Regions from separate parts of the Paenibacillus sp. D51F genome, predicted to be linked through region 1. Evidence: riboswitches for the same ligand, from Rfam matches in the RefSeq annotation. Region 1 holds a riboswitch; each other region holds the start of a gene.
The links. Region 1 has a riboswitch for cyclic di-AMP ahead of ACLBWT_RS20825 (C40 family peptidase). Riboswitches for the same ligand answer to the same signal wherever they lie in the genome.

Region 1 (7,507 bases):
GCCGTCAGCCCCGCAAGCAGCGGGACCGGACGGAAGAGTGTCGCCGGACGGCTCCTCATTGGCCGAGGGAAGCCAGCAGCGAATCGCTGGTGACGATCAGCTTGCCGTTCTCGCTTTTGAACTTCAGCGGCACCGGCTTGTTGTTTTTCTTCGCAATGCCCTTGTCCATGTACAGCACGAGCTTGCTCGCTCCGGCGTTCACGAAGGTAACGTGTTTGGCGGCATCATAGGAAGTGCTGCCTCCGACGGACTTCAGGAAGCCGTCCAGCTCGATCCAGGTCTGCTTGTCCGGCTTGCTGCCGTCCAATTTCAGGCCGAGCGCCTGAGCCATGCCGAAGAACACTTCGGTATTGTCCAGCGTGCCTTTGAAATAATCGGAGCCAGGGCCGTGAGCCATCAGAGTTACGTCGTCGGCGGAATGGACCTCGACGCTTTCGGACTTCGGCAGCGTGCCCGTATGGAGGTACTTGTCCTTGTCAGGCGCGTCCGGATTGGCCAGCGTTCCCGGATTCGCGATATAGGCATCTCCGGAAAGGACGGCCGGAGCCTGGGGAACGGAGCTGAACTTGTAATCCTCGTAATAGTCCGGCGTGGCGCCGAAGACGACGGCCAGCTTGCGGTCGACATCCGGCGTATCCGGGAAGCCGTCCTTGTCGGAATCGGTGTAGGTCGGGAACTTGGACTGCTCATAGGTGCGCACCGCTTCGCGTCCCGTCTTGCCGTCGCCTTCCCAGTACGTGCCGGCGATGCTGGCGGAGTGGGCATGGTCGGCCGTCGCCAGGACGAGGGTGTCGCCCGATGCGTCCGCGTAACGGCGAGCCTCGCCGATTGCTTTGTCCATCTCGATCGTATCGTAGGCGGAGCGCTCCCAGTCCATCGTATGCAGCTGCTTGTCGATGCTGGCGCCTTCGACCATCAGGAAGAAGCCGTTCTCGTTCTTGCTGAGCACCTCGATCGCTTTCTTGGTCATGTCCCACAGATTCGGCTGGTCGGTGAACGACTTGAGCGCCGCCGTGTTTTTGGTCGAGCGGTCGTAGTAGACGTTCATGTCGCCGGTATGGAACAGGCCGAGCAGCTTGGAAGGCGTTCCGGAGCTTTTCAGTCCCGAGGCGCTCTCCACGAATTTGTAGCCGGCTTTCTCGAAGCCGCTGATGAGATCGTTCTCGTCCTTGCGCTTTGAGCCGGCAACCGATTTGGGGAGGAAGTAGGCCGATCCGCCGCCCATGACGACTTCAGGCTGAAGCTTCAGCAGCATGTCGGCGATCTCCGGCTTGTCCGCGCGGCGGCGGGTATGGGAGACGACCGCGGCCGGCGTCGCGTCCTCGATCTCCGAGGTCGTGACGATGCCGACCGACATGCCGCGCGTGCGCTTCAGCATCTCGGCGAGCGTCTCGACCTGCGGATCGTCCAGCGAGCTTTCCGTATTGTCCGGATAGACGCCGAGGGCGTTCACGGCGGATTTGTGGCCGGTATTGTAGGCGCTGGCGCTGTTGGCCGAGTCGGTGACGATGGAATCCATGCCGGAGGTGGTGACGACGGCGCGCTGTTCCAGCTTGTCCATTTCCATGAGGCCGTTGTACTTGCCCTCGGTCAAGCCCTTGGACATCGCGCGGGCGATCGTGATGCTAGGCTGCGACATGCCGTCCCCGACGAAGAGGATGATGTTCTTCGCCTTCTTGCCGGCTGCGGAGGTGGTCACCGCTTGATAGGAGACCGTGCGGGACAAGGAGCCGGCCGTCACCTTCACGGTGTAGGAGCCCGGCTTGTCCAGCGATACGCCGCGGATCATGAAGGAGGAGCTTGAGGCGGTGCTGGTTTTTTCGAAGCTTTTGCCGAAAAATGCTTCCGCGCTTTTGCCGTTGATCTGGATGCTGACGGCCGAGGCATCGCCTGTCCAGTCGTTCAATTCCACGCGGAAATCGAATTTGCCGCCCGCCAGAAACTTGGCATTATGGATTGGAGCTACATAAATGGACGGCGCCGCTTTGGCCGTCGCGGCCGCTTCGGCTGCCGCCGCAGGAGCCGAAGTCAGCTCGGCCATTCCGATTCCTCCTGCTGCCATGGCGCTCGCAAGCGCCGCCCCGAGAAGCATTTTACCTGCTTTTGCTTTCTTCATCTCCCCAAAACCCCTCCGCTACTAGAAATGAATGCACTTTCACAGCGTAAGAGAGAATGATTAAGCAGGTGCTAACGATTTGTGAATAGTTGGTAAATCAAGAAAACGCCTGCGAAGCCGCAAGGCGTTTTCATTCATGCATGCATTCGACGGCTATTTCTTCTCCTCGGCAGCTGTTCCGTCCTCCGGAGGGCGATTGCCGTTTTTCAGCTCCCAGATCGAATAGCCGAAGTCCATTTGCAGATGGGGATTGTCCGGGAACTTGGGCCAGTCGCCGCCCCATGTGAAGCCGAGACTCTTGGCGATCGCGACGACCTCCAGCCAGTCGGCCTTGCCGTTCTTGTTCCCGTCGTATTCCATATCCCAGATGATGTCGCCTGTCCGGTCCTTGAGAGCGAAGTCGATCGCCAGACCGTAGTTGTGGTAGGATTCTCCGCCGCGGGCATGGGTCACGATGGAGCCGCCGCCATCCCGGCCTTTGCTGTAGAGGACATCCTGCTCCGCCGAGCTGCGGAAGCCGTCCGTGATGACGACTTTGATGCCTTTTGCGGCGGCCCGCGAGATAAGCTCGTCCTTTTTCCCGTCCAGCACCGGATGCAGCTGCGTAACGGGAGGCACCTCCCGGTATAGTCCCGGAGGGACGAACCGGTCGAACAGGCGCGGCATCTCCAGCTTGAAGAGGGCAGCCGCCGCAAGTACGAGTCCCGCCGCAAGCAGCAGGCAGCCGAGGCCGCTTCTGCGCCGGGTCTGAGTCCGGCCTGCGGACTTGGGGCTGCGGCCCTTTTGTCCGCCCGTCATGGGGCTTTGCTGCATGAAGGTCTCCTTTGCACGTTCGCTTTGTTCAAGCTTATACGAGCGGGAAGGGCAAAAAGCTTCAGGAAACGGCTGATCGGCTTGGGATCTGTTTCCAGTTGGAGCGGATGGGGTAAGGATAGAAAACGAGCTGGAAAATGCTGACGCCGGCAGCCGGGCGCCGAGCATGCGCAAAAGCAAACAAACCGCTGGCCGCCGCCCCGAAGGGCTGGCTGCTGCGGTTTGCGCAAGGGGATCCGGATTCAGGACAGGCTAGTCCACATCGGGACTGCCGTCAACCGTATCGGCTGGATCGTCGGCGTATTTCTCGTACTTGGTGTCGTCCATGATCCGGCGTGCGGACACGTAACGCTTCGTGTAGTAGGAATCGCTCAGGCTGCTGATCATGACGCCTTTGCTCGACGAGGAATGGGCGAACTTGCCGTCCCCGACATAGATTCCGACATGCGAGACGCCGCGGCCGCTCGTATTGAAGAACACGAGGTCGCCCGCCTTGAGATCAGCCTTCGCGACTTTCTTGCCCAAGCCTGCTTGGGAAGAGGAGGAATGCGGCAGGGAGATCTTGAATTGCTTGAATACATAGGACGTGAATCCGGAGCAATCGAACCCGTTCGTCGTCGTTCCGGCCGTTTTGTACGGCGTTCCGACGAGATCGCTGATGACACCGTCCATTTTGGAATCAGCCGCTGCGCTGCCTGCGCCTGCAGTGAACAACAGAGAGATTCCGAGGATGAGGCTTGCTGCTTTCTTCTTCAAGCTTGAGTAGCTCCTTCCAGAGCCTACGAGGTTAGCTGTGGGGTTCGGTTGAAGGTTCCCTATGATTCCTGCGGCATGCGTGACAATAGCTGACGGACGCCCAAAATCAATTCACCCTGAAAGTGGTTCCCCCGTTTCCATGTTCAACGGAATTCGGCATTTTGATGATACTGGAAAACATATTCTTGCTTTTCGCCCCTTCTCCTTCCCAAAACGACATTTTCTAATAATTCTCATGTTTCAACGAGAAGAAGACGGCGTTTACATCCGGATTATATGGGAGCTGACCTCCCTTGAACAGACAAAATGGCGACTCTTCCCTATTTATGCAACCGGTATGGCAATCGCTCCATATTGCCTTTCCTGACGGCCGCCGATCGGACGCAGAAGACTGAGAAGACTGGCGCTGCCGCCAGTCTTCTTTGTCTTTTCTTAGAAGGGGATGCGACTACAAAAAGCCCCGTCTTCTCCAGGAGAAGGCGGGGCTTGAATGATTCCGCAACCGGATCAAACCGTATAAAGGACGTCTTCCATCAGGGTAAGCAGCCGGGATCTCATTCCGACCAGCTTCATCAGGGCTTCCTCCTGCAGGCTGCCGGTATCCGGGCTGAGCAGGGCGTGCTCGCTGCTGATCGCCTCAAGGGCCTTGCCTGTGTTGGGATTCAGGTCGTAATGCTCAAAACGGAAAAGCAGCTCGGCGGTGGATTGGTGGAGCTCTTCATAATAAGCTTGAATTTGTTCGGTCATCGTTCGATTTTCCTCTCTGGTTTGGTTATTTTCTCTATTCTGCTGTTCGATGTATGGGGCGGCCCCGAGAGAGCCGGCGATTGTGTGCGGAAACTTCGCTTACAGCATGCCCATCGTTGTTTTCATTGCTTGCTTGCATCTGTTCTTCCGATCCGATAGCGGGCAGCGGATGGGGAGCGGGAACCCATCTGCCGGCTCTGGGATAGGAACCGATATGCGTGAGTCGAGCGGAAGCATAGGGTGCCCGATTGCCTGAGAAGGTATTAAACCGGCAGACGCTCTTTGAAAACAAGTCGTAATTGTCAGAGAATTTTCACAATTGTACGATGGAATTATTGCTTTGTCAACTAATGTGACGCGAATCCTCCCAGCAAGCGTACTGTGATGTCAGCAGCCACAAGTCAAGCAGCGTGCGGACGAGATGATAGGCTTGCTGGATGACGAGGGCGGCCAATCCGGCCCATGCCATCGCTGCGGCGCTGAAGCCGGCACCGATGACGCCGGAGAAGAGGAGCAGGGTCAGGCTGAGGCCGGCCATCGGGAGCAGCCGTCTGCAGGCGGCCGATAGGGACGCCGAGACTTTGAGCCTGGATACCGCTCCGAGCTGGAGAGAGAGGCTGAGCAGATGCAGAACCCCGATCCACAGCAGCCACGCTGCCGCCCAAGGCAAAATGCTGACGGCGATTTCCTGCAGGGAGGATCCGTTCTTGACCACATCCCATGCCCGGGAGCCGAGCCACCAGAGAGGAGCGACGGCAAGAAGCGTCTCCGCCCAGTAGAGAAGCAGGACCGGCTTCCATGCCTTGCGCATGCCCTGCAGGAATAGCGTGCCGCCTTCATGTCCCGCCGCGGTATGGTGGATGGAATAGAACAGGCCGGCATTGATGAGCGGCGTGACGATCATGCGGGAGAGCAGCAGGGCGGCCAGCGTCCACAGGACCGGCTGGGCGAGATCGGTCTTCATCAGCCGGAACTGGGCTTCCGCCCAGAACAGGGCATCCGCCCCTTGCGAAGGCTCGTTCGCTCCGGGATACCGCCGAAGCAGCGGTCCGATAATGGAGTCGACATAGCGGTAGAGGAAAAATCCCCACAACAACCGGTACAGGAACAGGGCGACGGCCACCGGCAGATGCTTGATGGTCAGGCGCCACCCTTGCTTGAGATAAGTAGACACGTTTGAGACTCTCCTCTCTTCGGGCCGCTACCAGGCGAACGCTCCCGCAATCCATTCCAGCGCCTTCACGATGCCGAGGCTGATCCGGACCTCCTGCTTGCGGGGAGCCTCGGCTTTCAGGAAGTTGTTCATCTGCCGGTTGTCCAGCACGTTGGTGCGGTCCGGATCGACCGCGGCCCAGAGCAGCGGGGAGGGGGCGGTCAGCTTGTAGAGCATATCCGATTCAACCCCGTCCCAGGTGCGTGAGGCCGTAGAGCCGTCGGCGAACTTGAAGGTGACCGGGACCGGGCCGTAGACGCCGCCGCCGCGCTTGACGAGCACGTCGGACTCGTACATTTTGGAGGCGCCGGAGTCCGCCGCCTTCGAGACCCGGATGGAGGCGACCGAATAGTCGGCCATCTCGCCTCCGTACACGAACTGGCTGAAGTAGTCGTCCCAATTCTGCTTGCTGACCTGCTCGACGACTTTCTTGAAGTCCGCCGTGGTCGGATGCTTGAATTTATATTGGTTGAAATAGGTCCGCATGATCTTGTTCATGATGTTCATGCCGACCCGGTTCTCGATGCCGGTCAGCACCAGCTTGGCGCGGCTGTAGACATTGTCCGCATACCGGCTGTGCGAGCCGAACGACCAGGAAAGCAGCTTGAGCGGGGCGGGATCGGTAACGTAGCTCGCCTCCAGCGCCGTGCGGGGCTCCACTCCGTATTCGCTCTCCATGACCTTGTCCTCGGAGTAGGAGGTGAAGCCTTCGTCCAGCCAGGCTTCCTCGAACTCGTTGGAGGCGACCATTCCGTACCAGTACTGATGGCCGATCTCATGCACGACCGTCCGCTCCAGACTGTAGCCGGGATTGTCCGTCTCGGCGGCGAATGCGGTCACGAGCGTCGGATATTCCATGCCGCCGGCGCCATTGGCCCCTTTGGGAGGGACGACGATGGAGAGAGTGCTGTACGGGTAGCTGCCGTACCACTGGGCGTATTTGGCCAGGGCCGACTTGGCTGCGTGCATGTAGCGCTCTTTCTGCTCCTTGTGCAGCGGATCGAGATAGAGCTTGATGCGGACTCCGGGAACGCCGGGAGCGGAGAAAGGCTCCTCGCTGTAAAGGAAATCGGGCGAGGCGGACCAGCCGAAGTCATGTACGTCCTCGGCATAGAACGTATATTGCTGCCCGCCTTTGGCCGCTTCCAGCTTCGTCTGGACGCCTGTGGCAGCGACTTTGTAGCCGGCGGGAACTTCGATCTTGACGGAATACACGCCGAAGTCGCTGTAGAATTCCGAGTTGCCGTGATATTGGTGGACGTTCCAGCCTTCCGCGCTGCGCGTGCCGGTGCTGGTCGTGTTGTAGGCCGCGATCTTGGGGAACCACTGTCCCGCCATCGTGAAATCTCCCGAATAGCCCATGCGGGCGAACACCTCGGGAAGCCCGACGGTGAAGCCGATCTGGAGCGTGACCTCCTCGCCCGGAGCGACCGGCTGCGGCAGCTTGAGCTTGGCCAGCGTGTAGTCGTCCTTGTTGCCGTCGTCGGGCTGCACGTAGTGGACTCGAGGCAGCAGGCTCTCCCCGTTCTCCGTCTTGAAGGAGTCGAGGCGCATGTAGCCGATGCTGCCTGCAGTAGCCTTGTCGTTCCGGAGCTTTCCGCCGGATTCCTTCATGAACGTGGTTTTATCCGACAAGAAGGCATTCGGATACAGGTGGACATACATGTCCGAGACGGTTTTCCGTCCGGGGTTCTTCCAGGTGACCGTCTCCGTCCCGGTCAGCGTGCGTCCGCTGAGCTTGACCTGAATCTGGTAGTTGGTCACTCTTCGGGACAGCGGCTCCGCTTCCGGCTCCGGGGCGGGAGAGCTCTCGGCCGCCGGCTCCACGCCGGGTTCATTTCCAGCAGCGGCATATGTATAAG
Region 2 (7,507 bases), on a different contig from region 1:
GGGTCCCGTCACCATGCCGCCGAAAATGGCGGACAGCAGGGAGTTCGCGCCGAGACGGTTCGCTCCATGGTACTGGTACTCGCATTCGCCGCAGGCGAACAGGCCCGGAATGTTGGTCATCTGATTGTAGTCGACCCACATGCCGCCCATCGAATAGTGGACCGCCGGGAAGATCTTCATCGGCAGCTTGCGCGGATCGTCGCCGACGAACTTCTCGTAGATCTCGATGATGCCGCCGAGCTTGACGTCAAGCTCCTTTGGATCCTTATGGGAGAGATCGAGGTAGACCATGTTCTCGCCATTGATGCCGAGCTTCTGGTCGACGCATACGGAGAAGATCTCGCGGGTCGCGATGTCGCGCGGCACGAGGTTGCCGTAAGCCGGGTATTTCTCCTCGAGGAAGTACCAAGGCTTGCCGTCCTTGTACGTCCAGATGCGGCCGCCTTCGCCGCGAGCCGATTCGGACATGAGGCGGTTTTTGTCATCGCCCGGAATGGCCGTCGGATGGATCTGGATCATCTCGCCGTTGGCGTAGTGGACGCCTTGCTGGTACACGGCGCTGGCCGCCGTGCCCGTATTGATGACCGAGTTGGTCGTCTTGCCGAAAATGATGCCGGGGCCGCCTGTCGCCAGGATGACCGCGTCGGCGCGGAAGGAGTGGACCTCCATCGTGCGCAGGTCCTGGCCGGTGATGCCGCGGCAGACGCCGTCTTCGTCCACGACCGCTCCCATGAACTCGAAATGCTCATGCTTGCTGACGAGGCCGGCGGCCTCCCAGCGGCGTACTTGCTCGTCCAGCGCATACAGCAGCTGCTGGCCCGTCGTCGCGCCGGCGAACGCCGTGCGATGGTACTGCGTGCCGCCGAAGCGGCGGAAGTCCAGCAGGCCTTCCGGCGTGCGGCTGAACATGACGCCCATCCGGTCCATCAGGTGGATGATGCCGGGCGCCGCCTCGCACATCGCCTTGACAGGCGGCTGGTTGGCGAGGAAGTCGCCTCCGTAGACGGTGTCGTCGAAGTGCTCCCAAGGGGAGTCCCCTTCGCCCTTTGTATTGACGGCGCCGTTGATGCCGCCCTGCGCGCACACGGAGTGGGAGCGCTTGACCGGCACGAGCGAGAACAGGTTGACGTGCACGCCTGCCTCGGCCGCCTTGATTGTAGCCATCAGGCCGGCGAGTCCGCCGCCGACGACGATAATGTTGTTTTTAGCCATGATTATGAGGTCCTCCTTGTCTGTCGTATTAACCGATCCAGGTACGTACGGCGGATGCCGATTCGGCGAAGTCGCTGCCCGTGAAGGCCACGATGGAAAGCAGGAACAGAGCCGATACAATCACGAACACGCCCATCCAGATATAGGCGGAGACGCGCTGCGCGCGCGGGCCGACCGTGATGCCCCAGCTGACGAGGAACGACCACATGCCGTTCGCGAAGTGGAAGACAGCGGAAAGGACACCGATCGCATACAGCACGATGTAGACCGGATTCGTGAAGATCTCGTGCATCCGGGCGCCGAGCTCCTCATGCGTCAGGTTGCCCAGGGCGACCTGGAAGCGGGTCTCGAACACATGCCAGATGACGAAGATGAACGTGATCACGCCGGTGACGCGCTGCGCCGTGAACGCCCAGTTGCGTCCGTACTTGAAGCGGGAGTTGTTCCAGTTCGATTGGTAGGCGACATACAAGCCGTATACTCCATGGAAGAGGAGCGGCAGGAAGATGCCGAAGATCTCCAGGAAGAGAACAAGGGGCAGTCCGTTCAGGAACCCGACGCTGTCGTTAAAGCCCTCAGGCCCGTCTTCAAACGCCGAGTAGTTGGTGATGGCATGCTCAACGAGGAACAGGCCGAGCGGAATCACCCCGAGCAGCGAGTGAATCTTGCGCGTTAAGTACGAGTTACCATTCATAAATAAAGCGTTCTCCTTTCCAGCCGTTTGATTTCTAGTCATCATCGGTCGAATTTTGTTGCAAACCTTATCCATTTTACAGCCCGTGCATGGGAGCGTCAACAAAACCCGACAGCTTTCCCCTGCTTTTTCCGGTCACAGTTTAGCCACAGTTTCCATCGTACTCTTTTTTTCCTTATAAAGATATTGTTTATTCCTTATACAATGTTATAACCTATATGCATAAGAGCTCAAGCCATGAAGCTGCAGCTCTCCTCAGGGAAGCTGCCGGCATGCGCAAGATAAGATTTGCTGCCTTGCTCATTCATTCTCTTCTAAAGGATCGGGAGGCTGCAGGAAATGCTCAACGAAGATCTCAACGTATTCGCCGCCGTGGTCGAGCAGTCCAGCATGAACAAAGCCTCGGCGCTGCTCAACCTGTCCCAGCCGGCGCTGTCGCGGAAGATCGCCAAGCTCGAGCAGGAGCTCGGCGCGCAGCTGTTCCGCCGCGTCGGACGCAGGCTGGAGCTGACGCGCATCGGCGAGCTGACCTACGACTACGCGCTCCAGGCCCGTCAGCTGCATCGCAAATACATGAGCACCTTGAGCGAGTTCAAGCAAACTCATCGCTCCAGCCTGACGATCGGGGCCAGCCTGACGACGCTGCAGACGACGCTGCCGGATCTCATCCAGGCGCTGACCGCCAGCCATCCCGAGATCGACATCAAGGCCGTCACCGGCAAGACCCACGAGATCGTATCGCTCGTCCGGGACAAAAAAATCGATCTCGGCCTGGTGGCATCCGTCATCGACGACCCGCAGCTGCACTGCGTCCCGCTGTTCGACGACCATCTGGAGCTGGTGCTTCCCCGCTGCCATCTGCTGACCGAGAACGGCAAGCTGGCGATCCGGACGCTCAGCGGGCTGCCGATGATCCTCTTCTCCAAAGGAACCTGGTACCGCAACCTGACCGACGAGCTGTTCGACACCCACAGGCTGCATCCCGATGTCAAAATGGAAATCGATTCGTTCGAAGCCATCCTGCGGCTGCTCCATACTTGCGGAGCGGCGACGCTGCTGCCGCGCTCCTATATCCGGCAGCAGATGCTGGCGGACAACGACCTTATGGTCGTCCCGGTGCTGGAGCTGGAGCAGGCCAAGCGGACCACCTCGCTCATCCATGGCGACCCGGCCCGGCTGGAGCCTGCGGTCAGAGACTGGATCCGCGAAGCGGCCGCGAACTACTTCCGCCGCTCGGCTTCGCCGGTGGCAAGTTTGAAGGCCATGCAGCAGAGGGCCGCTGAAACCAAACAGGCAGGAGTCCGCGTCGACTGACGCGCCTCCTGCCTTTCTTTCTATGCGTATGCCTGGCCTGGAGCGGACCGCTCCTGCCCGGCAGGCCGCTTATTTCCCTCCACGGCGGTCGTCAGCTGCGGCTCACCGCGTTTTCAAACTGCTCGATGCCCTCGTTCGTTCCGATGACGACCATGACATCCTTTTCTTCCAGAATGGAATTCGCCTGGGGAGCGATGATGATGCCCTTGGGCTTGTTGATCGCTACGATGCTGCAGCCGTAGCGCTTGCGTGTGTCGATCTCGGACAGCGCCTTGCCGTTGAGGCAGCCCGGAACAGCCAGCTCCGCGACGGCGTATTCGGACGACAGCTCGATATAGTCGAGCAGATTGGGCGATACGAGCTGATGGGCGACCCTGATTCCCATATCCCGCTCCGGATAGATGACCCTGTCGACGCCAAGCTTGTCCAGCACCCGGCCGTGCAGCTCCGATACCGCCTTCACGACGACCTTGCCGACTCCGGAATCCTTGACCAGTATCGCCGCCATAATGCTCGACTGGATGTCTCCCCCGATGGCCACGATGCAGCAGTCGAAGTTGCGGATGCCGATCGCGCGCAGCGCATCCTCGTCCGTCGCGTCGGCGCATAGCGTATGGGTGAGCACGGCGCTCATATCGTCCACCAGCTCCTCGCTGCGGTCGATGCCGAGCACCTCATAGCCGAGCTGCATGAGCTCCTTGCCCAGGCTGGAGCCGAATCGGCCCAGCCCGATGACGCAGTATTGCTCTCCTTTTGAACTCTTTCCCATTGTGTCTCTTTATTTCCTTTCCTATCCGATGATAATCTTGCCTTCTGGATTTTTATATAATTCCTTGCCTTGCTTCGGTCTCAGCGCGTATGCCATCGTCAGCGGACCGAGCCGGCCGGCGAACATCGTCAGGCTGAGCAGCAGCTTGCTGACATCCTTCAGGCTGGTCGTGATTCCCGTGCTGAGCCCGACGGTGCCGAATGCCGATACCGTCTCGAACAGGATCCGCAGGAAATCGCGGTCCTCGACGGTGCAGAGCACCATCGTCACGACGAGCACGAGCGCAAGCGACAGCATCGTGATCGTCAAAGCCTTCATGATGCGCTCCTTGCCCAGCCGGTAGCGGAAGAGGACGATGTCCTCCCTGCCGCGGATCATAGCGCCCATCGCGGCGACGAGCGTCATGAACGTCGTCGTCTTGATGCCGCCGCCCGTCGAGCCCGGCGATGCCCCGATGAACATGAGGATGATCATGAAGAACAAGCTCGCCTGGCGCATCGCGCCGATATCGAGCGAGTTGGCTCCCGCCGTGCGCGTCGTGACGGATTGGAAGAAGGCTGCGAGCACCTTGCCTCCGAAGCCGAGCGGCTCCATCGTTTTGGCGTTGGAATATTCGAAGATGAAGATGACGACCGCTCCGATGACGATCAGGCTGCCCGTGGCCAGCAAGACCACTTTGGAATGGAGGGAGAACCTGCGGTTGTTCCTCCATTCCATCAGATCGGACAACACGATGAAGCCGAGGCCTCCTGTAACGATCAGCACCATCGTCACGATATTGACGAGCGGATCCGACACATAGCCGGTGAGGCTCCGATAATCGCCGAAGATGTCGAAGCCGGAGTTGTTGAACATGGATACGCCGTGGAAGATGCCGAAGTAAACGGCGCGGCCGATCGGCATGTCCGATGCGAAGCGGACCGCGTACAGCAGCGCTCCCGCCGCTTCGATGACGAGGGAATACAGCAGAACTTTGCGGATAAGCCGGACGATTCCCTCTATGGAGCTCTGGTTCATCGCTTCCTGCAGCAGCAGCCGGTCCTTGAGCGAGATGCGCTTGCGCAGCACGAGGGCGAACAGCGTCGCCATCGTCATGAAGCCGAGCCCTCCGATCTGAATAAGCAGAAGAATGATGATCTGGCCTGCAATCGAATAGTGGGTGCCGGTATCCACGACGACGAGGCCTGTGACGCAAGCCGCCGAAGTAGCGGTGAACAGGGCGTCGATCCACCTCGTGCCCTCTCCGCCGGCCGTTGCGAACGGCTGCATCAGCAGCAGCGAGCCGATGCCGATCATGACGGCGAATCCGGCGACGAGAATGCGCGGCGGCGACAATTTGAAAGCTTGCTTGAATACTGAAGACCATGATTGCATGCCGGCGACTCTCCTTTTGTCTCCATATCCCTGCCGATCGCGAAGTCCTGGCATCGTAAGCCTGTCGCTTCGGAAGCACAAAAAAAAGCACTGGAAACCCAAGTGCCTGTGCGCCCTGCGAGTCCGGTCAAGCAGCCTCCGAGGTTAGCTGTCGGATTCGGGCATGACGGCTGCCCTATCCGCTCCCGGCAGGCAGCCGCCTGCGCCGGAACGGAATTCACCCCAAGCTGCGCCAGGCAGCTATATGGTTCCCCCGTATTCTTTGGAAATTCGGCTGTTCTATATGGTCGGATTTGATTATATAGGATAGAGGACAGGTTACCAATGTCCCAATCCAAGCTTGCGGAGCGATATGGGACGGAAAATAGTGCTGGGACAAGTCCAGCAAGGCGTAATCCTGCCCTTGCTCTTTCTTTTGCGCGAAATCTCGATCTCTCCCTGCCGCGGCGTGGATAATTTGAAAGCCGCTGTGGTAAGGTTATAAAAGCTTGCCCTGCAGTCAGGCATCGTCAGGAGGACAATCATGAACAGCTCCGAGTTGGAGAAAAGCTATCGTAAGTATTTCTGGACGGGAATCATTGGAGCCGCCATCTTCCTGATTTTGCAGATCATCCCTTCCTTCGCGGGAGGGCTGTCGGGAGAGGAAGCTTCCGACAAGCCTGTTCCCAAGGGCGAGGCGCAGCAGGCAGCGATGGCTTTCGCCCGGCAGCTGACCGGCTCCGAGCCTCTCGCCGCTCATACGGTCCACCAATCCGACCGGGACATAACCGGTTATCTGAGCAAAGAAAAGCTGTCCAAAAAATTCGAGGAAGGACCCGGCAAGATCGTTCCGGCCGATACATGGCAGGTGTCTCTCTCCCTGCCCGAAGGGCAGATGTTCGTCGAGGTCGGCATGTCCAGCGGCCGGGTGATCGGCTGGAAGCAGGTGTTCACGCCCTCTGCCGGAGAATCCGCGGACGTCCTTGCCCCCAGCGCGGAACAGCTTGACCGGCTTGCCGCCAAGCAAGCCGCCGAGCTCGGCTACGGCAAGCTGGAGAGGATCGGTGAATCGGCGGGCTACAAGACGGTGTATGCCGTGCAAGGAGGAGGGATCGGCCAAGCCCGCCTCACCATAGAGGCGGCTCCTCCTTCCGCCGCCGCAGCTGAGCCTGGCGGCAAGACCGTCCTGGCGGAGTTCATGCCGCGCTATGAAGTGCCCAAGGATTACCTCGCCTACACGGCGGATCAGGATCGGATCGCCTCCAGCCTGTCGCTGCTGGGCAATCTGCTGCCGAGCGGAATCCTGTTCGTTCTCGCCGTCATCTATTCGATCGTCATGAGGAAGTACAGCTCCTTCCGCCGCGGCTGGGCGATCAGCCTCGTGTTTCTCGGCTTCTATGCCATCAACAACCTGAACATGCTCGACGGCCTCCGGGCCATGTATGGAGCGCGGCCCAACGCCGAGACCGTCGTCCTGGTCCAGCTCGTCATCACGATGGGCCTCACCTTCCTGCTCGCTCTGTCCGCCTACTTCTCCCTCGTCGCCGGGGATGGGCTATGGCGCGCGCAGGGCAGGCGGCTGTGGCTGACCTCCCGCGAGTCCCGCTTCGGAGAGACCGCTTGGAGCAGCATGAAGCTTGCCTATGTGCTCGGCTTCATCCTTCTCGGCCTGCAGACCGTTATCTTGATCGGCCTGTCGGCATTTACCGGAGCTTGGTCGACAAGCGACGTAACCCAGTCGCCCTACAACCTCGCCGCTCCGCTGCTGATGCCGCTGCTGGCGTGGTGCGCAGCCATCCAGGAGGAAGCCGTCTATCGCCTGTTCGGCATCGGCCTGCTGATGAAGTGGCTGAAAAACCCGTTCGTCGCCTGCCTCATCCCTACGATCATCTGGGCGCTCGGACATGTGACCTATCCGATCTACCCGTCTACGACGAGGCTGATCGAGCTGACGATTCTCGGCCTTCTGTTCGGATACATCTTCCTTCGGTTCGGATTTTTCACGGCGGTATTCGCCCATGCCATCATGGACTCCGTGCTGATGTCGATCTCGCTCTTCCTCATCGGAGGAGGCGGCAATATCCTTGCGGGCGTCGTCTACATCGTCGCGCCTGCCGGCGTCGCCTGGGCGATGAAATGGTACGGCTCGCGGCGGAGCAGCAGCA
Region 3 (7,507 bases), on a different contig from region 1:
AAGCGACCATCCAGGCGATGTAGCCGTGGAAAGCGGCAGCCGCGAGCAGGACGAGCGCGGCCAGGGCGGACACGGAAGCGATCAGCGCGTTGCGGCGCGTATCCCGGCGGGGAGCGACGGATGACCGGTTTCCCTCGAGGTTAAGCGGCGTCGACAGGGCGGTGCTGCTCATATCGTCTTCCCCTCCCTTGCAATGTAAGCGGTATAGATCTGATGTACTACTACTTTATGTGTCTTTGGTCCGGGCTGTCAATTGATATTGGTGAATTGTTAAGCTCTTGTAATCTGCTTGTAAAACAATGCATGCAGCGGCAGAGGACAGGGGAAGAAGAGCCTGTTTCTTTACGGAATTCGGGAATGCGGTTATACTAGAAGAATCTCGGTTTCATTGTATGAAACCCTACAGGCATGAAAAACATAGAACGTACGGGAAATGCTTCTCTATAATGATAACGGTTCTCAGTCGATGTCAACAGCTCGCTTGCAAGGCCGGCTGACTGATGTACAAACCATTCTGCCCGAGTTTTCGGGTTCGGAGTGAACCGATAAGCAGCATCCCGGCAACAGAAGCGGGGAATGAAGAGGCATCGCATCCGGTGCCGGAAGGAGATGAAGAGCGTGGAGCCAAGAGGAGCCCGTGCGGATGAAGGCAAGTCGAATGTGCGAGCTGTCGAACGCGCGCTGGATATATTGCTGTGCTTCACGACTGAAAGCGATCTGCCGATGACGGAGATCGCGGAGCGCGTCGGCCTCCATAAGAGCACCGTCCACCGAATGCTGGCGACGCTGGAGGACAAGGGCTTCCTGGAGCGCGACCGCAGCTCGGAGAGGTACCGGCTCGGGATGAAGATCTGGGAGCTCGCCGCGCATATATCGCGCTCCGGCGATCCCGCTGCGATCTGCCTGCCGGAGATGGAACGGCTTCGCGACACGATCGGCGAGACGGTAAGCCTGTATGTGCAGGACGGACGGGAGCGGATCCGCATCCAGGCCGTCCAAAGCAACCAGGCGATCCGCAGAGTCGCGCCGGTCGGCCTCAGGCTGCCGCTCTATGTGGGAGCTTCGAGCAAAGTGCTGATCGCCTTTGCGGAGCCGTCCTTGGCCGATCGGCTCATGTCCGACGAGGCGATGCCTCCGGGCCTCGATCCGGCTGCGTTCCGCGAGCAGCTGGAGGAAATCCGCCGCATGGGCTACGCGACGAGCCAAGAGGAGCGGGAGCCGGGCGCCGCCGCTGTGTCGGCTCCGGTCTTCGACCGGTCCGGCCGGCTGGCGGCCGCGTTGTCCGTCTCGGGACCTTCGGCCCGATTCACCCCGGAGATCATCCGGGAACAATCCGCTCTCATCATCCAGTCGGCTCAGCGCATGGGCGCCATGCTGTCCGTCTGATCGGATTGAGCAGGGTCCGCTTTCCAGCAGCGCTGCCGGTCGAGAAGCCGGGCGGATAGAAGGAATTCCGCCTGGCCGGAGAAAAGCCCTGTCAATCATAGGATCGCTCAAACATCCGGAGACCTCGAGGTCTTCGTTTTTTCTTTTCCATGATAAGGAAGAGGCTCGAGAGGTTAAATATAGTTGACATATAACAATAATATTACTAATATACTATTCCAGAGTAAAAAGATAGGAATAAGGAGTTGAGTCGCTTGGTCCCAAATAATAATCTGATCCATGCTATACAAACGAACTGGATCAGCTTGCTCGTTTCCATCGTTGTCATCGGTCTGCTCGTCTATCTGGCACGCCGCCGTGTAAGCTTCGGCTATCGCGTTCTGATCGCGCTCGGCATCGGGCTGGTCGTCGGCATTACGCTGAACGCCCTTGAGCTGGATGCGACCAGCATCGGCACGATCGGGTCCATCTATGTCAACCTGATCAAGATGCTCGTCATTCCGCTCGTCGCCGTGCTTGTCATTTCAAGCATCACCTCGATCTCGAATCTCGGGCAGCTGCGCAAGATCGGGACGAAGACCATCCTGCTGTTCCTGGCTACGACCGGGATCGCAGCGCTTATCGGGCTTGTCGTCGCTCTGGTCGCGAACCCGGGAACGGGCATCGCCCAAAGCGTGCCGGAAGGCTACGAATCGCGTTCCATTCCGACTTTCTCGGAAGTCATCCTGAACCTGGTTCCGTCGAACCCGATCGGGGATATGGCGGACGGCAAAGTCGTGCCGGTGCTGATCTTCTCCATTTTCGTCGCGGTGGCGATCGTGCATCTCAGCTCCCGCAAGCCGGAAGCGGTCGAGCCGGTGCGCCAGGTCATCGAATCGCTGAAGCAGGTCATGAATCAGGTGACCAAGTACATCATCCGCTTGACGCCGTACGGCGTGTACGCGCTGATCGGCTCCATGGCCGCCAAGTACGGCGCAGAGACGCTCAAGCCGCTTATCACGCTCATTATCGCGACTTATATCGCGCTTCTGCTGCACTTCATCCTGACCTTCGGAGCGCTGGTGACCTTCGGCGCGAGGCTGAATCCGTTCAAGTTCCTCCGCAAAATCTATCCGACGATCGCGGTCGCCTTCACGACTCGCAGCAGCTACGCGACGCTGCCGGTCAACCTTGAGGTCATCACCAAAAGGCTGCGCGTATCGCCGCGCATCGCCAGCTTCGTCGCTCCGCTGGGCGCGACGATGAACATGAACGGCTGCGGCGGCGTATGGCCTGCCGTCGTGGCGGTATTCGTCGCCCAGGTGTACAACGTGCCGCTGGGCGTATCGGATTACGTGCTCATCGTGCTGGTCAGCATGATCTCGTCGATCGGCGTCGCCGGAGTGCCGGGTCCGGCATCCATCTCGACGACCGTCGTGCTTACCGCGCTTGGCCTGCCTCTGGAAGGACTGGGCCTGGTGCTTGCGATCGACGCTGTCGTCGACATGGGCCGCACGGCGCTGAACGCCTCCGGCACGACCGTGTCGACCCTGCTGGTCGCCGTATCGGAAGGGGAATTCGATCGGGAGTCCTACGAGCGGGATGAGGAAGACGAGCTCGAATTGAGCCACGCATAAATTCAGGAATAGAAAGACTGCCAGCCGTTATTGCGGCTGGCAGTCTTTTTTATTGTCTATGTATGCTTCCTGAACGGCGGATGGATCTCTGTAAGTGAATACGGCCAGCACTTTCAAATCATGATCCAAATGTCCGCTCAAGGCCGCCAAAGGCCAAGAGGCATCCCCCGGCCGCAAAGCGGATAGGGGATGCCTCTTGAAGGGATGAAGGACAGAGCGCCATCCGGCTACAGAGACAGCCGGATATGGATGTCGGATGTTTCGATAAGGGCGTTGCGTCTCCAGAAAGCGGTCGCCGGGAACAGCGTGCCTTCCTGGGAGGACGGCTCCAGCGTCTTGCGCAGCAGGCGATCCCTGTGGTCGCTGATCCATTCCGCGTCGTAATAGAGCACGGACATCGCCTCGTCGGAGCGGACCCCGACGAACGGCTGGAACCAACGGCTCCACGCGTCCCAGCTTCTCGGCGCCTTGGCGTAAGGAATGAGCACGGAAGCCTGACGGATGGAGGAGCCGAAGCACAGATGCAGCACGACGCGGTAATCTCCGCGCTCGGGATCGACGAGCGGTCCCGTGCGGGTGATGAACAAGTCGATGCAGCGGATGCGGCGGCTTGATGCTGAGCGCTCTTCTTCAAGCGCCTCGGGACGGAAGGACGGCCTGTTCGCCGTCTCAGCAGCCGGGGCCGGCGGGGAATAAGCCTCCGCGACCGCCATGTCCAGCGCGATCGGCGCGTCCAAGCCCGGAAACGGCGGCGGCGCCAAGAAGGCCTCGACCGCAGACGCAGAACAGACGGAAGGCGCAATGAAGCCCTCCTGCGCGGAAGAAGCCGCGCGGTTGTCTTTCAGTGACATCCTGACATCTCTCCTTTGTGCGCTTACGGGGTTAGCTGACGGATTCGGGCCAGAGAGTAGCCCTACCAAAAGGCAAGAGACGCGGCTTCGGCAGCCCGGCCTCTTCCTTTCGGATTCACCCCGGCAAGCGTCGACAGACGCCCGCGTATTGGTTCCCCCGCTTCCACAGTACGTGGAATTCAGCAATATGGTGATAGAGTGGTACATCATATCATAAGCCAGCCGGGCTTGTTTTGTAAAATTCGATATTGACTGAAATTTCGATATATATCTGCCGCATTCTCGTTGAAACGCCGGATAACGGCGTTTAAGCGCTCTATCCGGGATGGGTCCGCATATTTTAGTGGAGAGCAGACATAAGATCATCTTGATGATGGGCGAATACCGACCAGAAGGGATGGGGAAAGGAATGCCGCGTACCGGTACCCGGGGAGTCAAACGATCGGAGGCTCAGCGCTCGCAGCCGTCCTCCGGCAAGCAGGCTGCGCTGGAAGGCTGGAGAGGAGCCGTGCAGGAATACGTGCACGGGTACAACGAAGCCGAAGTGGAGCGGAGGCATGAGGTGCTCGGAGCCTTGCTGGAAGACAGGGATCACCGCCGCCGCCTGGAGGAAAGGCTGCGCCGGCTGCGCCTCAGGGACGAGGAGCGCGGCATTCTGTCGCCGCAGAGCGAGACGAGAGCGACGCTGCTGAGGATCAACGAGTCCGCGACCGAAGTGTCGGTCGTCCTGAAGCTGCATGTGAAGCGGCATGTCGAGCATCGCGGCCGCTCCTACACCGAGGAGCGTCTCGAGCAGGAGCGCCTGTGGCTGGCCGAGGAAGGCGGAGCATGGCGCCTGACCCGGGTGGAGCCGATCGTCGGCGAGCGCAGGCCCAGATACGGCCACGCCGCGGCGGACAGCGCGCTGGCCGAGCATCGCTCCTACGGCGACGGCGGCGGCAGCGGAATCCAGCGTCCGGGCTCGCCGCGCCCTTTCCTTAATTACGGCGTCTTGTCCCGCCTGAATACACGCGACCGCGCCGTCGAGTACAGGCGCGAGCTGGTCGCCGCCTACGCTGACCGGTGGTGGAACGAAGCGAATCCGGCCTACGAGCTGTTCGAGGTCAACTGCACGAATTACGTGTCGCAATGTGTCTTTGCAGGCGAAGCACCGATGAACTATACTGGTAAAAGAGAATCGGGATGGTGGTACAAAGGCCGTATAGGCGGCCAGGAATCCTGGAGCTACAGCTGGGCGGTGTCGAACGCGCTGCAGCTGTATCTGTCGTTCCCGCGCAGCACGGGCATGCGGGCGACGACGGTGGAGAGCGCATCCGAGCTGTCCCTCGGGGACGTCATCACCTACGATTGGGGCGGGGACGGGCGGTTCCAGCATACGACAGTCGTGACGGCATTCGATGCCGACGGCATGCCGCTGGTCAACGCCAACACCGTGCCGAGCCGGCACCGCTATTGGGACTACAAGGATTCCTACGCCTGGACGGACCGGACGCGCTATCGATTTTATCATCTGCAGGACTATTTCTGATGCGGGAGCCGCATCGGTCCATGCAGCGATTGGCATTCTAATTCAAGAAGGTTACCGGAGGAGCTAACATGGGAGACAAAATTCGCGTCGGACTCATCTACGGAGGCAAGTCGGGCGAGCATCAGGTATCGCTGCAGACGGCGCTGGCCGTTATGGGCGCCTTCGATTTCGATAAATACGAGGTACAGCCCTTCTATATTACGGGCCAAGGCGAATGGCGCTCCGGAGGAGTGCTGCTGGAAGCCCCGCACAGCGTCGAGCAGCTGAAGCTGTCTCCGGCAGAGGACGGCGGCATGGCGCTGGCGCCGGTATTCGGCGGACTGGCGACGGCTGCGGCCGGAGAGGGCGCCCTGCAGGCGGCTGCCGCTTCGGCGGGAGCTCCGGGAGGGACGATCGACGTCATGTTCCCGCTGCTGCACGGAACGTTCGGCGAGGACGGCACGGTCCAGGGGTTGATGGAAATGGCCAATATTCCTTATGTCGGAGCGGGTGTCCTTGCTTCGGCAGTAGGCATGGACAAGATTTTCATGAAGAAGGTGTTCGCCCACGAGGGGCTCGAGCAATGCGTCTACCGCTACTTCAACCGGACGCAGTGGGAGAAGGACCGCGCGTTCTTCGTCATGGAAACGGAGGTCGCTCTCGGCTATCCTTGCTTCGTCAAGCCCGCCAATCTCGGCAGCAGCGTCGGCATCTCCAAAGCCCGCAACCGGGAGGAGCTCATCGCGGCCATCGAGCTTGCGCTGCGTTACGACCGCAAGGTCGTCATCGAGGAGTTCATCGACGGGCGCGAGATCGAAGTCGGCGTGCTCGGCAATGACGAGCCGCGCGCATCGGTCGTCGGCGAGATCGTCAGCGGAACGGACTTCTACGATTACAACGCCAAGTATGTGGACGGCACATCCGTCATGCACATTCCCGCCGATCTTCCGGAAGAGACGGCTGAAGCGGTGCGCGAGATGGCGATCCGGGCCTATCTGGCCATCGACGGATCCGGCCTCTCCCGCGTCGACTTCTTCCTTCGCAGGAGCGACGGCAAGATTCTGATCAACGAAGTGAACACGATGCCGGGCTTCACGCCTTACAGCATGTACCCGCTGCTCTGGAAGGAATCGGGCGTTCCTTACAAGGAGCTGCTCGACAGCCTCATCGGCTTGGCGATCTCCCGCCATGCGGAGAAGCAGAAGCTGGAGTACGGCGGCTGACCGGTTTCCATACGTTTCGCACACATTCGCGCTTCCTTCGCCTTGGCGGGAGGGAAGCTCGTTTTTTCATCCGCAGCATCCGGACAAGCAGCCGCGCTTGCCGCAGTAATGAACAGGAGGGTGAAGACAATGGGATTCGCAACGGAATTCAATTCGGTATGCAAGTTCAAGTCGGAGCAGGAGCTGTACGAGCTTCTGGAATACGGCAAAGGAAAGATGATGAAATCGGGGTTCCGGGTATTCCCGGCCGGACAGAAGGTCATCGCCTACACGCCAGGCAACCAGGCGATCGCCATCGTGAAGATCCTCGCTTCCATCGCGGAGATCAACTTCCAGGGCGATGAAGTGACGCAGGTGGAGATGGAGCTCGTCCGCAAGCTGACGGAGGAAGAGTCGCGCGTGCAGACGGCGCTCGCCCATGAAATGTTTTTCGGCGGCCGGGGATGATTGTCCGCTTCGGCTTCGTCGCCATGAGCCTGCTGGTGGAGAACGCTTCATCATCGCGCACCATGACCTATAAGAACTTCTCCAAGCTGGAGGATCGCGAGGCGGCGCTGCGCAAGCTGGAGCGGATCGCCGAGGAAAATCTGCACAGCGCCCTGCGCATCATGCGCAACAACCGCTATGCCGGCATCCACGTCTATCGGTTCTCCTCGAAAATCATTCCGCTTGCGACGCATGACGCGCTTGCGGACTGGGACCCTTACCCTGCGCTGGCTGCGTCCTTCAGCGAGGTCGGAGCCTTCGCGCGGGAGACCGGCATGAGGGTCAGCTTCCATCCCGATCACTTCTGCGTGTTCAGCACGCCTCGTCCCGAGGTGCTGAAGAGCTCGGTCAGGGATATGGAGTACCATGTGCGGATGCTCGAGGCGATGGGGCTGGACGAGAAATACAAATGCAATATCCATGTGGGCGGCGCGTACG

Region 2: it holds a riboswitch for cyclic di-AMP, as region 1 does, so the genes downstream of both, ACLBWT_RS14590 (TrkH family potassium uptake protein) here and ACLBWT_RS20825 (C40 family peptidase) in region 1, are expected to answer to the same signal.
Region 3: it holds a riboswitch for cyclic di-AMP, as region 1 does, so the genes downstream of both, ACLBWT_RS09365 (hypothetical protein) here and ACLBWT_RS20825 (C40 family peptidase) in region 1, are expected to answer to the same signal.

What each region holds. Positions count from the first base shown of each region.
Region 1 is NZ_JBKFAO010000016.1:25,476-32,982, reverse strand. Features, by position in the region: gene ACLBWT_RS20840 (hypothetical protein) at 1-59, opposite strand, end outside; gene ACLBWT_RS20835 (alkaline phosphatase) at 56-2,116, opposite strand; gene ACLBWT_RS20830 (M15 family metallopeptidase) at 2,270-2,782, opposite strand; gene ACLBWT_RS20825 (C40 family peptidase) at 3,182-3,685, opposite strand; cyclic di-AMP (ydaO/yuaA leader) riboswitch at 3,691-3,854, opposite strand; gene ACLBWT_RS20820 (hypothetical protein) at 4,193-4,432, opposite strand; gene ACLBWT_RS20815 (hypothetical protein) at 4,776-5,606, opposite strand; gene ACLBWT_RS20810 (M1 family metallopeptidase) at 5,634-7,507, opposite strand, start outside.
Region 2 is NZ_JBKFAO010000007.1:172,522-180,028, forward strand. Features, by position in the region: gene sdhA (succinate dehydrogenase flavoprotein subunit) at 1-1,212, opposite strand, end outside; gene ACLBWT_RS14575 (succinate dehydrogenase cytochrome b558 subunit) at 1,241-1,906, opposite strand; gene ACLBWT_RS14580 (LysR family transcriptional regulator) at 2,246-3,220, shown strand; gene ACLBWT_RS14585 (potassium channel family protein) at 3,312-3,989, opposite strand; gene ACLBWT_RS14590 (TrkH family potassium uptake protein) at 4,011-5,363, opposite strand; cyclic di-AMP (ydaO/yuaA leader) riboswitch at 5,483-5,649, opposite strand; gene ACLBWT_RS14595 (CPBP family intramembrane glutamic endopeptidase) at 5,887-7,507, shown strand, end outside.
Region 3 is NZ_JBKFAO010000004.1:63,407-70,913, reverse strand. Features, by position in the region: gene ACLBWT_RS09380 (alpha/beta hydrolase) at 1-172, opposite strand, end outside; gene ACLBWT_RS09375 (IclR family transcriptional regulator) at 619-1,386, shown strand; gene ACLBWT_RS09370 (dicarboxylate/amino acid:cation symporter) at 1,641-3,002, shown strand; gene ACLBWT_RS09365 (hypothetical protein) at 3,230-3,853, opposite strand; cyclic di-AMP (ydaO/yuaA leader) riboswitch at 3,859-4,048, opposite strand; gene ACLBWT_RS09360 (amidase domain-containing protein) at 4,263-5,381, shown strand; gene ACLBWT_RS09355 (D-alanine--D-alanine ligase) at 5,450-6,583, shown strand; gene ACLBWT_RS09350 (hypothetical protein) at 6,713-7,030, shown strand; gene uvsE (UV DNA damage repair endonuclease UvsE) at 7,027-7,507, shown strand, end outside.